Regions from separate parts of the Clostridium sp. BJN0013 genome, predicted to be linked through region 3. Evidence: riboswitches for the same ligand, from Rfam matches in the RefSeq annotation. Region 3 holds a riboswitch; each other region holds the start of a gene.

Region 1 (7,558 bases), 1.4 Mb from region 3:
TTTCTACTATAATAAAAAAACCCTATACTATGTATAAAGCTAAAAGTGGATACAAAAAAGACTTTGGAGAATCTCCCTTATTTATAGAAGTTAATGTTTTGATAACAAAGATATGGACGACTATCTACTTAATCAATGCTATTATAGAATTAACAACTCATAATACTATTACTGTTATAGTTATAAATATATTAATAGTCTTGGGAATTGCATTGTCTATTATAATCCCGGGATTACTTCCAGAAGCTTAAAATAGAAGAGGGTTTTATATGGAGATGGATTTAATTTGCTCAGAAAACATAAAAAGAATATTAGAGGAAGTTCTTACTAACCGAAAAATAACAATTAGTAAAGATGCCAGAGTGTGCATTATCGAAAAAGGATTTGATTTGGGACCAGGGAAAATAGGCATATATTTTGATATGAGCACCCTAAACCTTTTAATGGACTATTTAGATCAGAGCACCGCCAGTAAGGAAGAAATTAAAAATATAATAACAGGAAAATGTGAAGAAGATGAACTTAAAGTACTCACTTATGATAGCATTTATTATTTTGAATCTGTAGGAAACAATGTATTTTGTAAGACAAAAGATAAAAAATATAAGGTAAAGGAAAAACTCTACGAATTGGAAAAAAAGTTGGAAAATAAGGAATTCATAAGAGTGAGCAAATGTTTTATTGTAAACATAGTGAAAGTAGATCGTATTATTTCATGGTTTAATAGTAAGCTTATATTAAGAATCATGGATATAGATGAGGAGATTTATGTTACACGAAAATATTTAAATGATTTCAAAAAATTTCTTGGATTCTGAGGTGAGCTAAACATGAAAGGAAATTTAAAAGATTTTTTATTTAATTTATCAATATCCATGTTTATAGGATTATTTGTAGGTATGGTTCAAGTAACCGCTGTAAACATAAACAGTGAAACTATAACTATATTAATTATATCTTCCATAATTGGGGGAGCTATTGGAACAATTTCTATGTTTGTTTTCATATATATATTTGCCATAAAACAAAAAGATGTAAAACTGGCATTTATATCAGTATTTATAATAATAGGAGCTATTTCCTATATGCCATCTTTTTACTATTATTTAGCTTATAATAATACTATATCCATGATACAATTAATATCAATTTTAATATCAGCAGAACTTCTTGGAATGAGTTTTTGTTACTATTCCTATAGAAAATGTTTGGATTTAAATTCAAAACTAAAAAATAAAAAACAGCAATTGAAAAGAAAATCCTAATTACATTAAAATTTTTTACTATATAAATATGTTACATATAAGGGGTATTTTTATTGTAATACCCCCTACTTTTTACACTATTTTTTATTTTCAATTCACTTTATTTATACTCTCCATTTCTCATTTTTTTTAATCTTCTTTTATATAGGTAAATGGATCCTTATCATACCATTCTCTTCTATAAGGAAGTGATCTATTTTTTGAAATATTTTTATTGAATTGATTGTTTTTGATTTTTCTATTGAGTCTACAGGCAATTTCAAATACACCTGCATATCCCATATAAATATTGGTGGGTCCAAACAGAGGCAATATAGGTAAGCCTTGTTTAGCAGTAATATTATTAACTCCACTATGAATTACAATTACATCTGGTTTTAGCTTATTCACAATATTTACCTGTTCAAAAGGTTGTTGAGTTGCTACATTAAATACAACATCATCTATATTTTCCAGGGCCTCAAAGATTGGCTCTATGAATTTATCTATATGATGTCCTTTAAATCCTACAATCTCCATTCCCAAATCCTGTAATACTTCTGCAGTAGCAACTATTCTGATAGCCCCTCCCCCCAAATACACTCTTTTACCTTTAAGATTCTTTCTATATGGTTCAAGACTTTCATTAAGTAATTCATCTTCTTTTTTCAGAAAACCTTCTGCTTCTTTTTCTAGATTAAAGTACTCTGCAATTTTTAAAACCCAACGTGCCGTATTCTTTCTTCCAATTGGAATTGTATCGATTATAAAAGGAATTCCATATTCTTGTTCTACATATTTAATATAATAATCATCATGTGTTCCACAGATGCTTACATTTAGAGAACTTTCCAAAGAATATGCAAAATCTTTTGGCGCAGAGTAACAAGGCAGAAAAGTTACAGTTAACCCTATGGCATTTAACAACCTTTCTAGTTCAAGTTCATCAGCTCTACTCATAGAGCCAACATTAAAAATATTAACATGTCTGGTAAGTAAATATTTTCTTTTTATTTCTTCAAAATCATCTTGAACTGAATTTTCTTCCCTGACTATGTCTTTTAAAAGTTTTTTCATTATACCATTATAAGCTGCATCATATGCCGTAGCCATTACTTTTGTTTTAAATCCTTCACAAGTAACAGGTATTAAAGCAGCGGCAACTTCTGATTGCAGATCAGAGATTATTCCATCTATATCATCTCCAATTAATGCCGGAACACATCCACTCACTGCAATAATCACTTCTGGTCTGAATTCCTTATCAGCATATATAATTGTATCTCTCAGCTTTTTTTCTCCTCCACTTATTACATCTGATTCATCCAGATTAGTACTCAGCCATATTGTTCCTTCAGCTTTAGGATCTCTTAAACGCTTAAAACTAGAACCTTGTCCTACAGAACTATTAGTAGAGGCTCCACATCCTAGTGGAGAATGCATTACAACAACAGCATTTCTTAATGTATTTAAAATCCCAAGACTTAACCCATGTTGGCATCCATAAGTTTGAGAAAAGCTGCGATTTGCATTATTTAAACATGCTTTATTCAAGCAATCTTTTAAATTGGCACATGTTCCTCCAAAAGCAATACCAGCTTTCAATCTTTCTTCACGTGCTGGTGCAGTTGTACTTAATTCCATTTTCATATATTACCCTCCTTATCTACCTGTAATCAATGAGCTCAGTATGTCTTCAGTAAGAGTTAATCCTCCATTAAATCCAACATAGGATCTATTAAGAACAATTCTGTTTGTAATGGGAAATGAAACTGTAACTAAAGGTACATTTATACTGGCTGCCAATTCCTTTTCAAATATACTTCCTATAACCACAAGAGGTACCATAGCCTCGTAATACCTTTGATTTTTGTTAGGCTCCCATACTTCTCGTAAATATCTTTTAATAGAACTTGTATCAGTATCAAATTTAACTGTTGTCTTCAATCCCGATTCAAATCCTTTAAATTGTTCTTCTACTTTATCTTTTTCATTTAATATATCAGTAATCACAGCAAGCTCTGGCAGCCATCCCAATTCATCCGATACAAAACGTGATAAAGAAGGTGCATAATTGGAATCTCCAACTACAAGAGCATATCTTTGCAAATCTGCATCAGTATAAATATCTAAAAATCTTTCAAAATAATCGTAATAAATATTTCTTTCCTTCTCCAGTGCTTTGTCTATTGTGCTTTCTGGTATATCAAAATACCTTCCTACTTTTCTTATGAATTTTTCTGTTTGAATATATCCAATAGGAACTTGAGCTGTTATATATGGTATATTATGAGCTTCTTTATACTCTTCTGCTGTTTCCTTTCCAAATACTTTTGAAAGTACAATATTTAAGCTTGCATTAGCTGAATTTTTAATATCTTCAATATCTTCACCTTCCCCAAATAATGTATTAGCTTTTATACCTATAAGACCAAGAATACGTTTCATTTCTTTCAAATTACCTTTCCAAAATATATCTTGTCCAGGCACAATACCCAATATATTTACTTGTTTTTCAGTTTTTTTCTCCTTTGGTTCAACATATTGTTTCACCAAGCCCTGTAAAAGAAAATCATAACCATAATAGGAATTTCCTTTAAAGCTAGGTGTTGGAACTGCTATAACTGGTTTTTCAGTACCAGTAAAATCTTTAACAACTGCTTCTATATCATCACCAATCATTTCTACCATACATCCTGTTACAACAACATATATATCTCCATCCATTATCTCTAATGTACTTTTTATTTGTTCCTTCAATCTTTTTTCTCCACCAAAAACAATATCCCTTTCCGTCACATTTGTGCTAGGCAGGGATGTTGCTCCACAATAACCTCCTCCTAGATAAGCTGAACCAGAATTAGTTGCATTGTGTAAATTATAGCCACAACCTGAAGCTGCATGTATAATGGGTATTGCTCTAGAAATAGCTCTTAATGTAGACAGTGCACCTCCTAGTGCACATGAGTATCGTGGTCTGTCAACAAACTTGCTCATCTTTCCTCCAATCTGCCATCCGGCTGACTAATATTTTATAATTTAAAATTGTATTTTATCTATTCTATCAAAGAGATCTGTAGACAGATATCTCTCTCCTGTATCAGGCAATAGAACTACCACATTTTTTCCTTTAAATTCTAGACGTTTTGCAATTTGTGTGGCAGCAAAAGCTGCTGCACCTGACGAAAAACCTACTAATAACCCTTCTGTCCTAGCCAAATCTTGTGCAGTTTCAATTGCTTCTTCATTTCTAACCTTGTATATTTCATCAATATTTTCAAATTTAACTAATTCTGGCACAAAATTTGCCCCTATCCCTTGCAGTTTGTGGGGACCAGGTACTCCTCCAGATAAAACTGGCGAATCATATGGCTCTACTGCAATTATCTTTATATTAGGATTTTTTTCTTTTAATCCTTCACTAACCCCTGTAATTGTCCCTCCTGTCCCAATTCCAGCAACAAAAGCTGCAATCTCTCCCTCTAAATCATTCCAAATTTCAACTGCTGTTGTTTCTTTGTGTATTTTAGGATTCACTTCATTAAAAAATTGCTGAGGTTGAAATGAATTTTCAATTTGAAAAGAAAGTTCTTCTGCCCTTCTTATTGCGCCCTTCATTCCATCTTTTGCGGGTGTTAGTATTAGTTCAACATTTAATGCTTTCAATAGCTTTTTACGTTCATCACTCATACTTTCAGGCATGGTTATGATAATATGATATCCTTTTGCAGCAGCTACAAACGCTAGGCCAATTCCTGTATTACCACTTGTAGGTTCAATAATTACAGTATCTTTATTTATTAATCCCTTTTCTTCAGCATCTTCTATCATAGCTAGAGCAATACGATCTTTAACTGAACTTAGAGGATTAAAATATTCTAGTTTTGCAATTAAATTACCCCTTATTTTTTTTTCTCTGTTATAATCAGTCAACTGTAACAATGGTGTATTTCCCACCAATTCAGTTAACTTTGTAGAAACTCTGTCCATGTAATCACTCCCTATTTAATACCTTCTTTCTTAAAAAGAATTCATTTTCTGCCTTTTTACACCTTTTAATGATTTATGTTCATCACTTCTCTTGTAATATCTTATTATTGTTTTTAAGGTCTCATCAAGTTTCATATTAATACCAAATACAGAAATGTTATTTTTCCCTAATTGCTTTTCTGAACCAGGTCCGCATCTACTACATAATAAACATCTGCAATCAGAAATAGTTTCTATTTTTCTTTGAATCTTGGGATTAATGTTACCACAAGAATGTTTAGATAAATATGAACTACAATTTCCATTACTCTTTTGATTCTTCTCAACTAATCTTTCTCCTAAATTCTCATAGGTTTCATCATCATTTACTTTTATTATAAAAAAAGAATTTGAAGCTCCGAAATGTTTATCAATGTTGACTCCATCTGTTGAAGCAACTGCAATATTATATCCCATTAATACCATCTCCTTATCTAAAATACTTATCATATCTAAATTTTTAAAGTATCTCGTCTGAAACTTAACATATCTTCTTTCCTGCTCTAATGTATTTAACACTCTTAAATTAAATATGTTAAAGATTAACTATATAATACATATAGAAACTCTAAAAATAGAAAAGGCTATATTTTTCAGTAAGAAAAACATAGCCTCCAGTTTCCTAGTCAACCATTTTTTAATATTTTATCCGATCGCTACCATTGCTAACACGCCCATCTTCTATCAAAGTAGGGGATAAGCACTGCTACGCGCCTGGATAAGTTCTTCTAAGGTTCAGATGGAGAGAGTCATCCTTATAAGCAAACTCCATCTGAACCTTAGAATCACTTGATTATATTTAGAGTTCTCAAAATAAAAAAGGCCTTATTCTTCAATAAGAAAAATAGCCTCTATTAACAAAAATAATTCAATAAAATTTCTACTTTTCTTATCTCTCAGAGTATTAAATATACTCTGTAGGAATTAACACCGATACATAAAATGTCGGTTGTCGGGTTTCACAGGACCTATCCCTCCACCACTCTTGATAAGAGTAACTGTATTAACTTAAATTAATTTTTTAAATATTTATAACAATCATTATGTAATTAATATTATATTAATTATGCTTTACTATGTCAATACTAAATTTGTAAAAACTCACAGTATTTGTTCAAATAAAAGCCCCGATTTAAATCAGGGCCTTTTATCTAAAAGTTTATCACAAGTATAAAACATACTTTATATTCTCATTAAGTTTAAATTGCTTTCTATATATTATATACGACGTCTTCATAAATAGTTACAGATTTTATTATTTTAAAAAAAACAAGTTTTTATAATTCTTTATAAGCCCTTCTGGTTTTTTTTCTCCAAAAAACTTATACCTTAAATAATCATCAACATATATGTTAAATGGAACTAATAAAAACCATATTATAGCATAGAAAATACATATCTGTCCCAAAATATTTCCCCAAATATTAGAATAATCCCATATTTCAAGCTGAAGCCATATATTTAAAATAATCCCTGCTGCAAATTCCAACACTAAAATTATAAGGGTGCCTATCAAACACTGTTTCCACATCTTACGATTAGAAAAAGCATTGCTTTCATTTAATTTTCCAATAAAGAAAGCCGCTATACCTCCCACTATCAGCATAGATATATGTGTCCATCCACGCCATAAGCCTTCTAAAATCATATAAATGCTACCCATTATAAATATTAAGATTAAATCCTTTTTTAAATTTTTATACTTATATGTCATAATATATCCTCCAAATTATTTTGACCTAAAATTTATTCTTTAAATCATATTTATAATTTATCAATATTATCAAGTATGTGATAAATACTCCTTTATTATGAATAATTTATACACCAAAACAATTTTTTATGTTGTGAATGCATTTATCCGAACACGGAAATCAGCTAATACTTCCATCTTTTTGAAAAAGATTTATCTTGATTTCCATAAACAATTGTTTTAAAATTTAATAAATCATGATAATTACCATAGAGGTGTTACAATCAATGTTTTCAGACAATGTACAAAAATTATTTTATATATTGGATAATTTAAAAATTGAATATAAACTATATAATCATGTAGAAATGAATACTGTTGATGACATCAACAAATTAGATATACGATTCCATGGACAGTATTGTAAAAATCTTTTTTTAAAAAACAGCAAAGGTGATATCCACTATCTTGTAATTTTGATGGATTGCAAACGGGCGGATTTAAAAAAATTGGCACAGACTATACATAGTACAAGGCTGTCATTTGATACAGAAGAGAACCTGTACAAGTATCTTAAACTGAAACCAGGCTC
Region 2 (7,558 bases), 290 kb from region 3:
CTACAGCAGTATTATTTTTTATAATAAAAGACCAATCTGAGGATTCTGCAAGCATCAATTCACGAGCTGCTTGATTCAAGGCTCTCCTTTGTAAATCTGTAGGATTTGTATAGGTATTGGAAAGTCTTATCATCTGTTGTGCACATTTATGTATTTCCATATATATCCATTGATTGGATGGATTTATCCACACAGAAAAATCTCCATTTTCACCCCAACTAGAAGGACAAGGACTTGAGCATTGAACCATAGGGTATTTTTTCAAATAGTCCATAGGAGAACTCAATCTATAATTGCAGTTATTTTGCAGAGTTTTTCTTATAAATTCATCTATAAAGTCAGGTCCTTCAAACCACCAATGTCCAAATAATTCTGTATCATAAGGGCATACTATTATAGGAGGCTGATCCATATGTTCACTAAGTTTATCGATTTGTTCTACCCTGCATTTAAAAAAATGTTCTCCATGCTCTTTTATCTTTTCTAAAGCTCTTTTCCTATTGTAATATTCCTTGTTGTCTGTATTACCAGTTATTCTGTAGTATTTCATTCCAGTATCAATTCTAATCTTATTCTCATTTATATAAGGTTCTATATACTCTAGAGGGAGTTCATATCCTATATCCCTATAAAATTCCCTATAATTAAAATCTCCGGGATAACCCATAAAGTCGCTCCACACCTGATAAGATGACTCCATATCCCTTCCAAATACAGAAATTCCACTTGGAAGGGCAATAGGTGCATAAACACCATATCTAGGCTTAGGAGAAGCATTTACGAGTGCCTTGCTCTCTGCTATAAAATATTTAATTCCAAATTCTTTAAGTATATAATCCAATGAATAGGTATAGGCACATTCAGGAAGCCATATTCCATCTGGTGCATGATCCATATGCTCCAAGTAACTCTGAACTCCCACCCCTATCTGTGACCTGACTGATTCTGGATTTACGGCAAGCAAGGGTAAAAGTCCATGGGTGGCAGAGCTGGTTAACACTTCTAAGTACCCCAGTCTATCAAACTTTCTAAAGGCATTCATTATATTGTAATCATAATTTTTGTATACATTTAATATTCTGGAAAATCTCTCATTATAAAACCGGGCAAGAATAGCAAGCTCTTTATTATATTTTGTTCTCTTTATCTCCTTTTCAGAGAGAGCTATGGACTTTCTTAGATATTCCAAATATCTTTTATTTAAATATTCATCTTCTAACATGGTCATTAAAGTAGGCGTTATAGACATAGTAATTTTAAAATCCATATGATCTTTTATGAGTTTATCATATACATCTATAAGAGGTATATAACATTCACTGATACCTTCAAATAGCCATCTTTCCTCTAGTGGATCTTTTAAATCTGGATGTCTTATAAAAGGCATATGACTGTGAAGTATAATTGAAATATATCCTTTAGTCATTTTAGACCTCCTCTAGAAGAAGTTAAAGTATATTTATTCTCTAACTCTTCCATATATTTATCTATAAATTCATTGTATCCACCTTCATCTTTAAATATTAATTCTGGATATCGATTTTTTTTTTCCCCTCTGTAAAGTTATCAGAAAATTCCTCTTTCGAATTAGATATATAACTTTGAGAGACATCCAAAAAACAAAGAGAACTGTCTAAAGACTTACTATCCCTTGGAGTTGTTACTGTATTTGAAACTGCAAATGCGACAAATTTGTTACCTGATATAATCCTCCCCAGCTTTACAAAAAGATCCATATCGTCCTTTTCAATATCTATATACCAGCTATCTGCAAAGGGGTCTATAAAGATTGTCTTTATATTATTAGCTATTCCATTTTCTACAGAATAGACTTTTATAACTGGTTTTGAGTTTTTCCACAGTGCTTCTCCATATCTATCTTCAAATTCTTTCACCGTCATAGATGATATGTTATAATAACAAAATATTCTATGGGAATTTTGAACCATAAGCACTAAAGAAGTCTTTTCATCACCCCTCAATAAATTCCACTCCCTTCATTAATAATAACTATATTATACCTATAAATTCCAAATATGTCACTTATAAATTGAAATATATTTCCTAAAATTATATTATGCTTACAAATTCTTTTAAAGTTCAGATGGAGAAAAGCATTCATTATGAGTAAACTCCACCTGAATCTAAAAATCTCTTGATTCATCCTCGCATACATCAATCCATTGCCCATCTACCAGCTCTTTAATTTGTTGTGGGTTTATCTTAAGAGCAAATTCCTTTGAACCAGCTGCAGGATATACATACGGAAAATTTTCTACAGAAACATCTATATACACTTTTAAAGGATTTTTTAAACCAAAAGGACATAATCCCCCCACAGGATGGCCTGTATTCTCTAAAACTTCATCCTGACTTAACATCTTAGCCTTAGTTTTAAAGACTTTTTTAAATTTTTTATTACTAACTCTTAAATCTCCTCTCATAACTATTAGTATATCTTCATCCTTAAGCTTAAAAGCTAGAGTTTTTGCTATATATTTGGGGTCTGTATGTATGGTCTCCGCTGCCTGCTGTACAGTAGCACCACTATCAGGAAGTTTAAATACGGGACTCTCTAAATTTCTATTTAAAAAATAGTTAACCACATTTTCTACACTCATCTTTAATTCCTTCAATTTTATTAAAATTTTTTATTCTATACACTTAAATACCATTAACTACACAATGGGTTTTAAAAATTAAAACTTTAATTTTTTAAAACCTCTTGCAGATAAGCTACAAGAGGTTTTACATACTTCTTCTTATCTTTCAGGTAATACCTGCTGGAATTAGCACCTTAAATATTAGGTTGCTGGACATCATAGGGCCAGTCCCTCAGTCTCTCGCAATAAGAATCTTACTATTTAATTTTATACATGATAACAAAACAACAAATATTTGTCAACCTCAATATAATCAAAATGGCACAAAAAAGGAGCTTTATATAAACTCCTAGAAATTACGTAGTAAAAAATATTCTGCTATAAAATATATCCATTATAGTAATTTCTCTACTCCTACATCATAATTTCCATCAGGTGATATTACTGTCGCCTTATCCCCTACCTTCAGCCTAAAAAGAGCCTTTCCCAGAGGAGATTCTATACTTATTTTCATATTCTTAACATCTGATTCTACAGAACTTACCAGGGTAACCTTTTCAACTTCGTCTACATCATAAAATTTTACTAAAGCAGTTTTATTTATATCAAACACATCTGTTTCCGATGAACTCTCTATTATTACAGCATTTTTAAGTTGATATTCAAGTTCTTGTATTCTAGTCTCAGTCATAGATTGATCTTCTTTAGCTGCGCTATAATCAGCATTTTCACTAAGGTCTCCCTGGGCACGGGCAGATTTTAAGGCAGCCTTAATCTCTACTCTTTTTACTGTTTTTAAATACTCTAATTCTTCCTCTAGTTTTTTCTTACCAGCTTCTGTCAAAATTACATCTTGCATAAAACTCACCTACATTCTAAATTCTATAAGTTTTTATTCTAGAAATCATCAAATTTCTATAGACTTAAAAACTTTCATACAGTTATTTACTTTACTATTTTATTATAAAGTATATAAAAATAAATAACAAGTGAAAGCAAATACAGGACAAACGCATGAAAATATATAACTACATAAGTAAGATTACGAGTTAACTAAATTTCCATAATTTTACTTATATATTCATCAGGTTTACAATTGATTGAAAATCTTTTTAATTTTAAACTCATCTTTTTTCCCATATCCAATAATTTTAATATAGATAATGCCCATTTTCTTATTATATTCATATTTTTATTTGCTGTTTCTTCAACTGTTTTAATGCTATCCTCTTTAAATGTAACATCTAAATGCCAGTGCATTATTTCTATTCCCCAATGACCTCGTACAGCTTTTTCAAATAAGTTTATTTCAGGGGCCAAACTACTTATATAATAACGTATTTCTTTACTTTCTTTATCTTTCTTCTTTATAGTTTTTTCTACAATTCCTATACTTTTAAGATTCTTCCATTTTTCCCTATTAGTTAGCCACTTAATGTCCTTTGTTTGATAATATTCCCTTATCTCAATTTGGCCATGTGACTTTTCAACTGTTTTTTTATAATTCCCATCTTTAATTATTTTTTCCCTAAAGTCATCATCTTCAAAATAGGTTATTAAATCATTATGCAGTATTTCTTGGTTCCCTTTTACTGCTAACACGTAGTCAGCTTTTTTCTTTATTATTTTCTCAGCAATTTTAGTTTGTGTTCCCATTGCATCTATTGTTACTACATATCCTTTTATTTGTAATCTATCTAACAATTCAGGAATTGCTAAAATCTCATTTTCTTTTTCTTTCACTGCACTTTGTCCAAAACAAACTCCTTCTTCATCACACCAGGCTGACACTATGTGTAGTGGTTTTTTACCTTCAGTCTTACTTCCTCTCATAGTTTTTCCATCTATGTTAAGTATTTTTTTTATACTTTCACCATCATTTTTAGATATATATTCATTCCAAGTAGATTGAATCTGTTGAATTAAATTAGGTTCTATCATTCCCATCACTCTTTGGAAAGTATCATGTGATGGAACGCCATTTTCTAATTTAAAATACCTTTTTAAAAGTGTTTCATGTAATTTACAAAATACCTCTATTTCAGTCCACTCATTTCCATTTCCTAAAGATGCAATCAAAACCATTCCCACAATTTCATTTATTGGATATCTTACTTTATTAAATTGTCTTGGATCATCTATATTTTTCAGTGACTCAAAAAAATCATACATATCATAAATATTCTTCATAAATTTAAAATCTCCCTTTTTATGATTTTATCAAAAAAAGTGGAGATTTTAAATAAAATTTATTTCATGCGTTTGTCCTGAAAGCAAATAAAGTAGGAATAGTTTAATTCCTACTTTACTTTGCAATTATTGATTATTTTAATATGGCTTTTAAATCTTCTTCTACAGTGGAAATAGGCATAATCGCAAATTTATCTACCAAAATATTTACTACATTTGGAGATAAAAAAGCAGGTAGAGAAGGACCTAAATGAATATTTTTAATTCCAAAAGAAAGAAGGGTCAAAAGTATACATACTGCTTTTTGCTCATACCAGGAAAGTATAAGTAAAAGAGGTAGCTCATTCACTCCACAATTAAACGCTTCTCCAAGTACTAGTGCAATCTTTATTGCAGAATATACATCATTACACTGACCTACATCTAGTAATCTTGGTAACTCTCCTATGGCTCCAAAATCCAACTTATTAAATCTGTATTTTCCACTATGTCAGGCCAGCCTACCACGCTGGAAGTAAATATTCTGTCACTATAACTATTTGATGGCTTTTGAATACAATTGGTTGTCATAAGAATACATCCTGGTATATTATTAAACTCTTTTTGCTGATCTTGCCATGCCCCACCATAATTACCTACCAGGTGGCTGTATTTTTTCAATTCCGGGTAACCACGACAAGGAAGCATTTCACCGTGGGTATATATATTTATTCCTTTACCTTCTGTCTGTTCCAGCAGCTGTTTTAAATCTTTAAGATCATGTCCTGACACAATTATAAAAGGTCCTCTTTTTTTACTTATTAAAACTTTTGTAGGTATAAGATTACCATAAATTCCCGTATTTGCTTCATCTAATATTTCCATAACCTTAAAATTTACCTGTCCAAGTTCCATATTCAATGAAAACCAATCTTCTACACCTAAACTATTATCCAAAGTACATGCCAGAACTTTATAAAAAAAATTATTTATTTCCTTGTCTTCTTTTCCAAGTACAGAAGCATGATGAGCATAAGCTGCCATTCCTTTAAGTCCATAAATTGCAAGTTCTCTTAAGGATCTTATATCTTCATTTAAATCTGAATCACACATTATTCCTATATTCCTTGCCTGCTTAAACATATTTTCTTTTTCAACAGGTGCCATATATTTTGCATCCTCTGGCACATCTATATTGCCTGCCATATTTATAAGTTGGGACTTTATATGGTTAGCTTTTTTTATAAGTTCTACAAATCTATCTTCGTCAAAATTTACATTAGTCACTGAAAACAAAACATATTAGTATTCATATATTTTCCCTCCTAAAACGTATAATTAAAATTTCACTTGATGTTATTTTTTATTTTAGCAGTCCCAATACTTATAGTCCGTAACATATGTTACAGAATAAAATTTAAATTATATCTTTTTAGAATAATCTGATAGTGTATTGGCAATAATTTAAAGTATTGTTTTAAAGATATACTTAGGCATTTTCAAATAAATAACTAGTCAGTACAGTAGCCCATTTTCCATAATACTGCGTCAGCAGAACCCTATGATAGCACCACTATCAAAGAAACCTACTTCCTTGTCTTATGGAAAATAGTCTTACCACTTTTGACTTGTTATTCATTTTCAGATGTCTTAAGTAAAAAGGAGGACTAAGAAATGTCAATGCCAGCTCACATAGGAATAATTCCAGATGGAAATAGGAGATGGGCACTTAAAAATGGTATGGCAAAGGAAAATGGCTATAATTTTGGTTTAAAGCCTGGCATAGAGTTATTTAAATTATGCGAAAAATTAGGTATAAAAGAATTAACTTATTATGGGTTTACCACAGATAATACAAAACGTCCTGCTCTACAAACCAAAGCATTCACTAAAGCATGCATAGACGCTGTAAAAATGTTGTCTAAAGAAAATGCTTCCCTTTTAGTAGTAGGAAATTTAGATTCTCCTATGTTCCCTAAATCACTTCTTCCCTATACTGTTAGAAAGAAATTTGGGAAAGGCGGGATCAAAATAAATTTTTTAGTAAATTACGGTTGGGAATGGGATCTAAGTAATGTAAAAAATCTTGGAACTACAAACAGATCCTCCATTATGTGTAATCTAAATTCCAGTGATATAACTAGAATAGATCTAATTATACGCTGGGGAGGCCGAAGAAGACTCAGCGGATTCCTTCCTGTTCAATCAGTATACTCAGATTTTTATATAATAGACGATTACTGGCCAGATTTTAAACCCGAACATTTAATGCAGGCTCTTAAATGGTATAAACATCAAGATATAACTTTAGGAGGATAAATATCAAAAAAAGCAGTTGATTCACTACAAATTTTTCCACTTATATGTTATGATTTTTCGAAAATACTATATATAGAGGTGATAAAAATCATGTCAAAAAATAAGCAGAAACTCAAACAACCAATTGTAGAAAATCACCAAACAGCCTCCTGGGCAAATATATATAAAACCAAGCCAACTTCAAAAGTACCCTTACCGAATAAAATAGAAGTTGAAAATGCTAAAGAATGGGTAGACAATAATGAAAAATAGATTAAAGGCCGTTTTAAAACGGCCTTTAATCTATTTTTACATTTGGGACAATTTTTTATATATTTCATATCTATCTCTGGCATTTTTTTCTGATAGGCTAAACAATCCTTCTGCTCTTTCTGGGAAAATACTTTTTAATGAAGAAAATCTTACTTCTCCATCTATATATTCCTTGAAAGAAGATGACGGTTCTTTAGAATCTAAAACAAAAGGAT
Region 3 (7,558 bases):
AAAGCCTTGCTCATAGACTTTAATCATTTTCTTAATCATATTGCCATCATATGGAGCAAAATAAAAAGAGTTTGGGATCTTTCTGAAACTCTAAATGTGTATAAAATTTCTTATATTTACTTATTTTTAATTTCTCAAATTATACTTTTATTCAATTAAATTTATTGGTTTTTCAAAAATGCCTTTTATAAAATTTTTTACTTCTTCTTCAGATCTTAGTATATCGGTTAAAAGCATTTTTTTACCATCTACCTGTATCCATAACATCCATTTACCTTTATTATTCTTTGCCACAAATTGTATATCTCTTTCCACATTTCCACCCCTCAAGAAATTTTAGTATTACAACGGAACATCATAAAAATCTATAGTGCATATATAATAGACGTATATTTACTATAAACATACGTCTACTATATTCATACTACAATGTATGTTCTTTAATGTCAATATAACAAGTAAAAAAGTAGCATATTAAATATAATACATCACGAGTGTTGATTATCCAAAATACGTAAATAAAAAGGTATGAAAATGAGGTCATCCTATGGTAATATTAATTTGCTGAGAAAAAATACTACTGTTTAGGAGAGTGACCTCATGAGAAATAATACCACTATATTTGATATATTTCAAACACTTTTAAAAAAAGAAGAAGTAATTACAGTATGTGCGGTTTTAGGCTATAAGGATACATCAAGAAAATTCACAGTATATGATTTGTTTCAATTTTTTATAGCGACAGCAACTAATGAATACAAAAGTTTTAGAGCTGGTTCAGATTTTATGAATGAAGCTGGATTAAGAGCAGTTGATTATTCCACAATTTCGAAGAAAGCAGCAAATGTAGATTATAAAATAGCTAAGAAATTATTTGAGATTCTTATAACTAAATGCAATCGTTCAACTCGAAGAATACTTAAATTACCAAAAGATTTATTAGCAGTAGATTCCACTACTATAACTGTTGGTGAAGGCAGATTGAAATGGGCAAAGTTCAAAGGTAATAAGTCAGGAATAAAGCTGCATGTGGCTCTTAATGTAAATACTTTAATGCCTCAAAAAGTCATTGAAACTACTGCAAACAAACATGATGGTCCAATAGGTGAAAAACTTATTAATACAGATTGTATCTTGGTAGAAGATAGAGCTTATGGGAAACATAAGAGATATGATATGTTTAAATCTATAAAACAAGCATTTGTCATAAGAATCAAAGACAATATAACTCTAAGTTATCCAAAAAACATAAAAAGTTTAAGAACTGAAAATTCTAATATAATCAAGGATGTTACTTGTTATCTTGGAGAAGGCTCTTCTAAAACTGAAAATAGATTTAGAGTTGTTCAATTTAGTGACTTCTATGGAAAATCCATAAGGGTATGTACTAACTTAATGGCCATTACACCTGAAAAAATTGCAGATATCTATAAAGAAAGATGGAAAGTTGAAAGCTTTTTTAGATTTATAAAGCAAAATTTGAATGTTAAAAGATTGTTTGGAACAAGTGAAAATGCAGTTTACAATCAACTTTTTATAGCTTTAATTGCGTATGTATTACTTCATTTTTCTTATGTTAATGTGTCTCAAAATTTGAAATTTGTTAAGTTATCATTTTGTGAGTTTGTTAGAAAACTTCTTAATTCTACACTTCAAGACGAAGTTCAAGTATGCATTGACTTATTATTTAAAAATATCAATAATTATCAAATTTGTTTATGGTGAAAAATGGTTAATCAACATGTGTGATAATACATAATATTTTACTTTTTAATATCTCACTTACTCAACCACTTAGGAAACTTAGGAAGTATTTTATTCATACTTCTAATTGCAATTTCTAAATCTTTTAGGTCTTCTTCATTTAATGAATTTATTATATCTTTCAATCTTCTCGCAAAAGCTTTACTTTCTAATTTAATATATTCATCAGCTTCTTTTGTAGCAGATATTTTAATTATACGTCTATCATCTTTATCGTAACTACGCTCAGCAAAGTTAATCTTAACAAGTTTGGCAATAATTTTAGTCATTTGCTGCTTAGATAAATTCATCCTTTCAGCTAATTCTTTCATTGTTAAGCTTCCATAAGATTGAAGTACGCATAGTGTATTAAACTGAAGAGCACTTAATTTTTCTTTAAAACAATCTTCAAAGGGCTTACTTAATTTTTCATGAACGAGGATTAAGTAATTAACCATATTTTGTACATAATCATTCTCAATATTACTATCAATCATATATTCTCTCCTCATTATTATAACTTCATTTCATTATATAAACAATCTAAAAATGCTTAAATTAATAAGTCTTATTTATATTTTATTTCTTCTATTTGAAGCAAAATAAGAGCACTAATCTTCAAACTTAAATAATTCTTCAACCGTGGTATGGAATATTTTTGCAATATTCATTCCCAGTTTAAGTGACAGATTGTATCTTCCATTTTCCAGATGAACTATCGTCTCCCGTCTCACTTCAACTAATTCAGCCAGTTCACTTTGCTTCATTCCACTATTTTCTATATTATATCATATAGGGTATTAGTAGTACATTTACATGGCAGCCTTAAAAATATTCATTATATCCACAAAAGTTCCTCTTCTTGGATTTGTAATAGAACTAATATCTTTTTCAGCATTTTTCGAAAGTAACTCTAAATCATTTTCATCAACTCCAATGGAACTGAGATGAATTGGAAGTCCAATATCCTTACAAAGACTTTGAATACAATACTTAATTTTATTGATAGCATCTTGTTTATCAGTTGCTTTCATCCCCATAGCTTCACTGATTTTAAGAATTCTTTCCTCTGATATTGATACCGAATTAAACTCTAATACGTGGGGCAGTAGAGCCGCATTACAAGCTCCATGCATTTCCTCATAAAGTGCACCTATTTGATGAGACATGGAATGAACATATCCTAGTCCTGCATTGTTAAGAACCATTCCACCCATAACACCGGCAAACATCATCTTTTCTCTGGCTTCCATGTCATTTCCATTTTTATATGCTCTTCTTAGGTACCCAAAGACCAACTTTACAGCATCAATTGCCAGGCTATCCGTAACAGGGTGAAGCCTCTGTAGCAACAAAGCCCTCTATTGAATGAGTTAAAACATCAATACCAGAATTAGCAGTTATCTTTGGAGGCATGGTTGTCATAAATCTAGGATCATTTACAGATATTATAGGCATCATTTTTGGATCTGCAATAACCATTTTTACTCTTCTACTATCATCTCTCATAATTGTAACGTTAGTTACTTCAGATCCTGAACCAGAAGTAGTATTTATTGAGATAACTGGCAAACTAGGTTTTGTCATTTTTTTATATCCTTCATAATCTTCTATAGATCCACCATTAGTTGCTGCAATAGCTATACCTTTTGCACAATCATGGTTAGTTCCACCTCCAATAGATATAATAAAGTGATAGTCCCTTCTCAACATGCTTAGTCCTTTTTTAAAGTATGTAAGAGCATCTTCTACAAATGAAATTGTACAATCTGGATGTAAGATTCCATCAAATATATCATAAGAAATAAATAAGTCTTTTAATATTTTCTCAACTGTTTCGACATGACCAAGATTTATTATATTTTTATCCGTAACAATTAGAGCTTTACTTAATTTATATGGAAGTAGTTCTGTATATAAATTCTTAATGGCTCCCACGCCAATAAGATTTATTGCAGGCAAACGAAAATCATGAATATTCTCCAATATAATCCCTCCAAATCTCAAATATATATTAATTTTATCTTTTCTGTTTGGCAGGCTGGTTATTCATAAAATATGAGTTATATGCCTGAGAAAAAAGTACAATGCTACACAACATAGACCGAAACATTTTTTGCAGTCAATCCTCAATTCTTTTGTGCATATATTATATTCATCATTTTATCCTTATCTAATGAGTAAAAATTTTACTCTACACCATTATCTTAATAATTAGTTTTACATAGTATGCAATCTGTTCAGTATACCATTTTATTTGTATCCTTCAATATTTTTCATTTAATCAATAAGTGTATTTTTTATGTTTGCTTGAATACATATCCATGAACGTTTTGAAAACATAATTAAAGTATGATTTTTTAGATTGTTTCTTTATTATTTCAGTCATGTTATGTCCTATGAAATCTGTAAGTACCAATACTAAATCCATATTTTTAGGAATTTCTATTTTCTTATCCCCTCTTTTTCCACCTGTAATGTGATTAACTTTATTAATTCCGCATTTATCTAACTTATCTTTAATATTGTCAAGCCTGTCTCCTCCCACAATTAAAATATTCATAAAAATCTCTCCTTATAATATAAATTCACTGGTACTTAATTTTGTTAAGATCAGTATATTCTTAGGCATTATTAAACTTTTAACATACCACAAAGTAATAATTTGTGAATTTTTATAATTTTTCTTTAAACAGTAGTAAACTTAATTCTAAATACAAGAAAAAAGCTACATTCCTTACATATAAGAAAAATAGCTTCTATTAGCGAATAGCAACTTATTTAATAAGACTTCTACTTTTCTTATCTTTCAGAGCATTACAGTACACTCTGCAGGAATTGACACCGATGCATATAAAAAATGTCGGTTGTCGGGTTTCATAGGGCCAGTCCCTCCACCGCTCTTGATAAGATTTAATTTGATTTTATATCACATGCTATACTAAAATCTCATTTTTGTCAATAATTTATTTTAGCCCAATATATAAACCTATTTATAGCTTACTACCTCAACACCTTCATTTTTAACTATTTTGCATAATTCCATTAAATATTCCTGTGATGGGGTCTTGAACTCTTCTGATGGTTTTTCTAGGCCAAGAGCCTCATATTTACTATTGCCAAATGAGTGATATGGTAATAGCTCTAACTTTGGCTTATTTATATTATCCTTAACAAATCTAGCAGTTTTTCTAATGTTATCCATATCGGAATTCACCCCATCAATCACCGGTATACGAACTATCACAGGTACTTTCAACTCTTTAAGTCTTGATATGTTCTCCAATATCCTTTCGTTGCCAACTCCTGTATAAAATCTATGCTTATCATCATTCATATGTTTTATGTCTATAAATATTAAATTTAATTTTTCCAATATATCTTTCACGTTATCAAACTGAAAGTAGCCAGAAGTTTCAATAGCTAAATCTACAGCTTTATCATAAAGTTTATTTACAAGCTCTCTCAGTATATCAGCCTGAAGGGTTGCTTCTCCTCCAGAAAAAGTAACACCTCCACCTGAATATCTGTAGAATATACTTTGTTTTTCTACTATTTTTAATATTTGTTCACTATTATAATGATAAATTAAATTTTTCCTACTATTGGTTGGGCATGCCTCTACACAAAATCCACAGGATTTGCATTTTTTTCGTTCGAGAATTTGGTTTAAATTTATATCTACTCCATGGGGACATACTTCAACACATCTTCCACATCCTATACATGTCCTTTGGTAGTAGGCAATCTTGTTAGAATTTGTACAACTTTCCGGATTGGAACACCATTGACATTTAAGTGGACAACCAACAAAAAAAATAATTGTTCTAATTCCATTTCCATCGTTAACAGAAAAATTTTGCGGTTCCATAAAATATCCACCTATGCTATTCATGTAAATCCCTCCCTATCTAAAATCAAGTAATTCTTAGGTTCAGGTGGAATTTGCACATGAGGAATGCTTTTCCATCCAAACCTTATTAACAGTATTTTTAGTGTCTTTAGCACTTAGAATACGTTATCCTTTAGGGGAAGAACTTATCCAGAGGCCTAGCAGTACTTATCCTCCACTTGAAGAAGGTGGGTGCTAATTACATCCTTCGGATAAAGACACAACCTAATTAATCTATGTCTTTATTTCAATTCTAATAATTTTCATGAGCTGTTCTTGCAATGATTGCATCCTGCATTGACCTGGATAAATTAACAAATTGCGTACTATATCCTGCAACCCTAACTAACAAATCTTTGTAGTCTTCAGGATTATTTTGAGCTTTACGCAGTGTTTCAGTAGATATTGTATTAAACTGAACATGGAATGCCCCTAGAGAAAAGAAAGATTGAATCATTGCTCCCAAGTTGCTCTGTCCCCTTTTAGTATTTACTAAATCCTCATTTAATCTCAAGTTTAACAGTGTTCCACCAGAATGTACATCCTGATTAATTTTTGCTGCTGAACGCATGGCTGCCAGTGGCGTAGAGGTGTCAGACCCTGCAAAGGGAGATACACCTTCAGACAATGGTTCTTTAGCTTTTCTGCCACATGGGGTTGCACCAACAACTTTTCCTGTAGGCAAATAATTAGAAATCCCCATAAAGGCAGTGATAAAATTATTGCCATTTATGTCTTTATATTTGTGTCCTTCTTTATAATAATGATTTGCCATTTTAATGGCAATATCATCAACATAGTCAATATCATTACCATACTTTGGTACTGCAATAGCTAATTGTCTCAAATTTTCGCAACCTTCCCAGTTTGCATCAAGTACCTTTATTAAAGTTTCCATTGTGATAACTTTATCTTCAAAAACAAGTTTTTTGATTACGGCAAGAGAATTGGAGGTAACTGCAAGGCCTATTCCAGTAAGCACAGGTCCTATATTATATTTTGCTCCAGCATCAACTAAATCCTTGCCTTTTATCATACACTCTTCTATACAGGAGGATAAAAATGGTCTTGGGACCATTTCCTTGTGAAGTTTTTGTGCTAATAAAGTAGCTATAATTGAATGTTCAATTAAATTATCAAATTGTTTGTAAAATGCTTTTTCGACTTCCTCATAAGACTCAAAATTCATTGGATTTTTTTCGTCTAAACCTATTTTCTCACCAATGATCCTGCTTTTACCTCTATTTAATGCAAACTCCAAAGCTGCAGTAAAATTGATATTTACCGCTGAAGTCCATTCACCAGTTTTACGAAAATGTGGTACTACACAACCACAGTTGTTCCAATCTCTAGCATCTTCTGGTGCATAGCCTGCATTTATAAGCATTTGATAACCTGCAGCATCATTATGAATTGCAGGAAATCCAGTACCTTTACTTACTAAATAAGTAACTGCATCCAAAAAGCTTCCCGGACAATCCTGATGAATTCTAACACTTAGACCCGGTTGGTGAGTTTTCACTCTTTCGGTGGCTTTCAAACACATATATGAAAGATCATTTATAGCATCTTTTCCCTCTCTTGTTTTACCGCCAACTGTAAGATTTTGAAATTGATTATATCCTGCAAAGAATTCAGCAGTATTTGCAGAAATTGTCCAAACCCATTCAGATAACTTTATCCAGAGTAATTCAATAAGCTCTTGTATTTGATCCTTTGTCATAATTTTTTTATCCATATCAGATTTATAATATGGATACATAAACTGGTCGAATCTCCCTATGTTAAGTGCCAGTGGATTTTCAGATATTATTCCACCAACTTGTGTAAACCAGACAAATTGAATAGCTTCATAAAAAGTACTAGGGGCTTTCTCAGGTATCCTGCTGCATATTTCAGCAATTTTTAAAAGTTCTTCTTTTC

The links. A riboswitch is a leader RNA that binds a small molecule or an ion and turns the genes downstream of it on or off. The one in region 3 is predicted to bind S-adenosylmethionine.
Region 1: it holds a riboswitch for S-adenosylmethionine, as region 3 does, so the genes downstream of both, AB3K27_RS18910 (NifB/NifX family molybdenum-iron cluster-binding protein) here and AB3K27_RS05095 (DUF2325 domain-containing protein) in region 3, are expected to answer to the same signal.
Region 2: it holds a riboswitch for S-adenosylmethionine, as region 3 does, so the genes downstream of both, AB3K27_RS03680 (YbaK/EbsC family protein) here and AB3K27_RS05095 (DUF2325 domain-containing protein) in region 3, are expected to answer to the same signal.

The regions. Positions count from the first base shown of each region.
Region 1 covers NZ_CP162495.1:3,655,543-3,663,100, forward strand. The annotation lists gene AB3K27_RS18880 (hypothetical protein) at 1-251, shown strand, start outside; gene AB3K27_RS18885 (LytTR family DNA-binding domain-containing protein) at 270-818, shown strand; gene AB3K27_RS18890 (hypothetical protein) at 831-1,265, shown strand; gene AB3K27_RS18895 (nitrogenase component 1) at 1,395-2,894, opposite strand; gene AB3K27_RS18900 (nitrogenase component 1) at 2,907-4,241, opposite strand; gene cysK (cysteine synthase A) at 4,284-5,234, opposite strand; gene AB3K27_RS18910 (NifB/NifX family molybdenum-iron cluster-binding protein) at 5,265-5,690, opposite strand; SAM riboswitch class I at 6,160-6,268, opposite strand; gene AB3K27_RS18915 (hypothetical protein) at 6,529-6,987, opposite strand; gene AB3K27_RS18920 (prolyl-tRNA synthetase associated domain-containing protein) at 7,254-7,558, shown strand, end outside.
Region 2 covers NZ_CP162495.1:670,211-677,768, reverse strand. The annotation lists gene AB3K27_RS03690 (glycoside hydrolase family 57 protein) at 1-1,426, opposite strand, end outside; gene AB3K27_RS03685 (DUF4912 domain-containing protein) at 1,524-1,982, opposite strand; gene AB3K27_RS03680 (YbaK/EbsC family protein) at 2,145-2,621, opposite strand; SAM riboswitch class I at 2,760-2,855, opposite strand; gene greA (transcription elongation factor GreA) at 2,998-3,462, opposite strand; gene AB3K27_RS03670 (ISAs1 family transposase) at 3,657-4,793, opposite strand; partial or broken gene AB3K27_RS03665 (hypothetical protein) at 4,927-6,062, opposite strand; gene AB3K27_RS03660 (undecaprenyl diphosphate synthase family protein) at 6,447-7,091, shown strand; gene AB3K27_RS03655 (DUF3787 domain-containing protein) at 7,182-7,343, shown strand; gene nifJ (pyruvate:ferredoxin (flavodoxin) oxidoreductase) at 7,380-7,558, opposite strand, start outside.
Region 3 covers NZ_CP162495.1:958,670-966,227, reverse strand. The annotation lists gene AB3K27_RS05120 (hypothetical protein) at 148-315, opposite strand; gene AB3K27_RS05115 (IS4 family transposase) at 601-1,725, shown strand; gene AB3K27_RS05110 (MarR family winged helix-turn-helix transcriptional regulator) at 1,779-2,240, opposite strand; gene AB3K27_RS05105 (helix-turn-helix transcriptional regulator) at 2,355-2,510, opposite strand; partial or broken gene AB3K27_RS05100 (iron-containing alcohol dehydrogenase) at 2,556-3,729, opposite strand; partial or broken gene AB3K27_RS05095 (DUF2325 domain-containing protein) at 4,024-4,306, opposite strand; SAM riboswitch class I at 4,543-4,656, opposite strand; gene AB3K27_RS05090 (glycyl-radical enzyme activating protein) at 4,733-5,638, opposite strand; gene AB3K27_RS05085 (formate C-acetyltransferase/glycerol dehydratase family glycyl radical enzyme) at 5,889-7,558, opposite strand, start outside.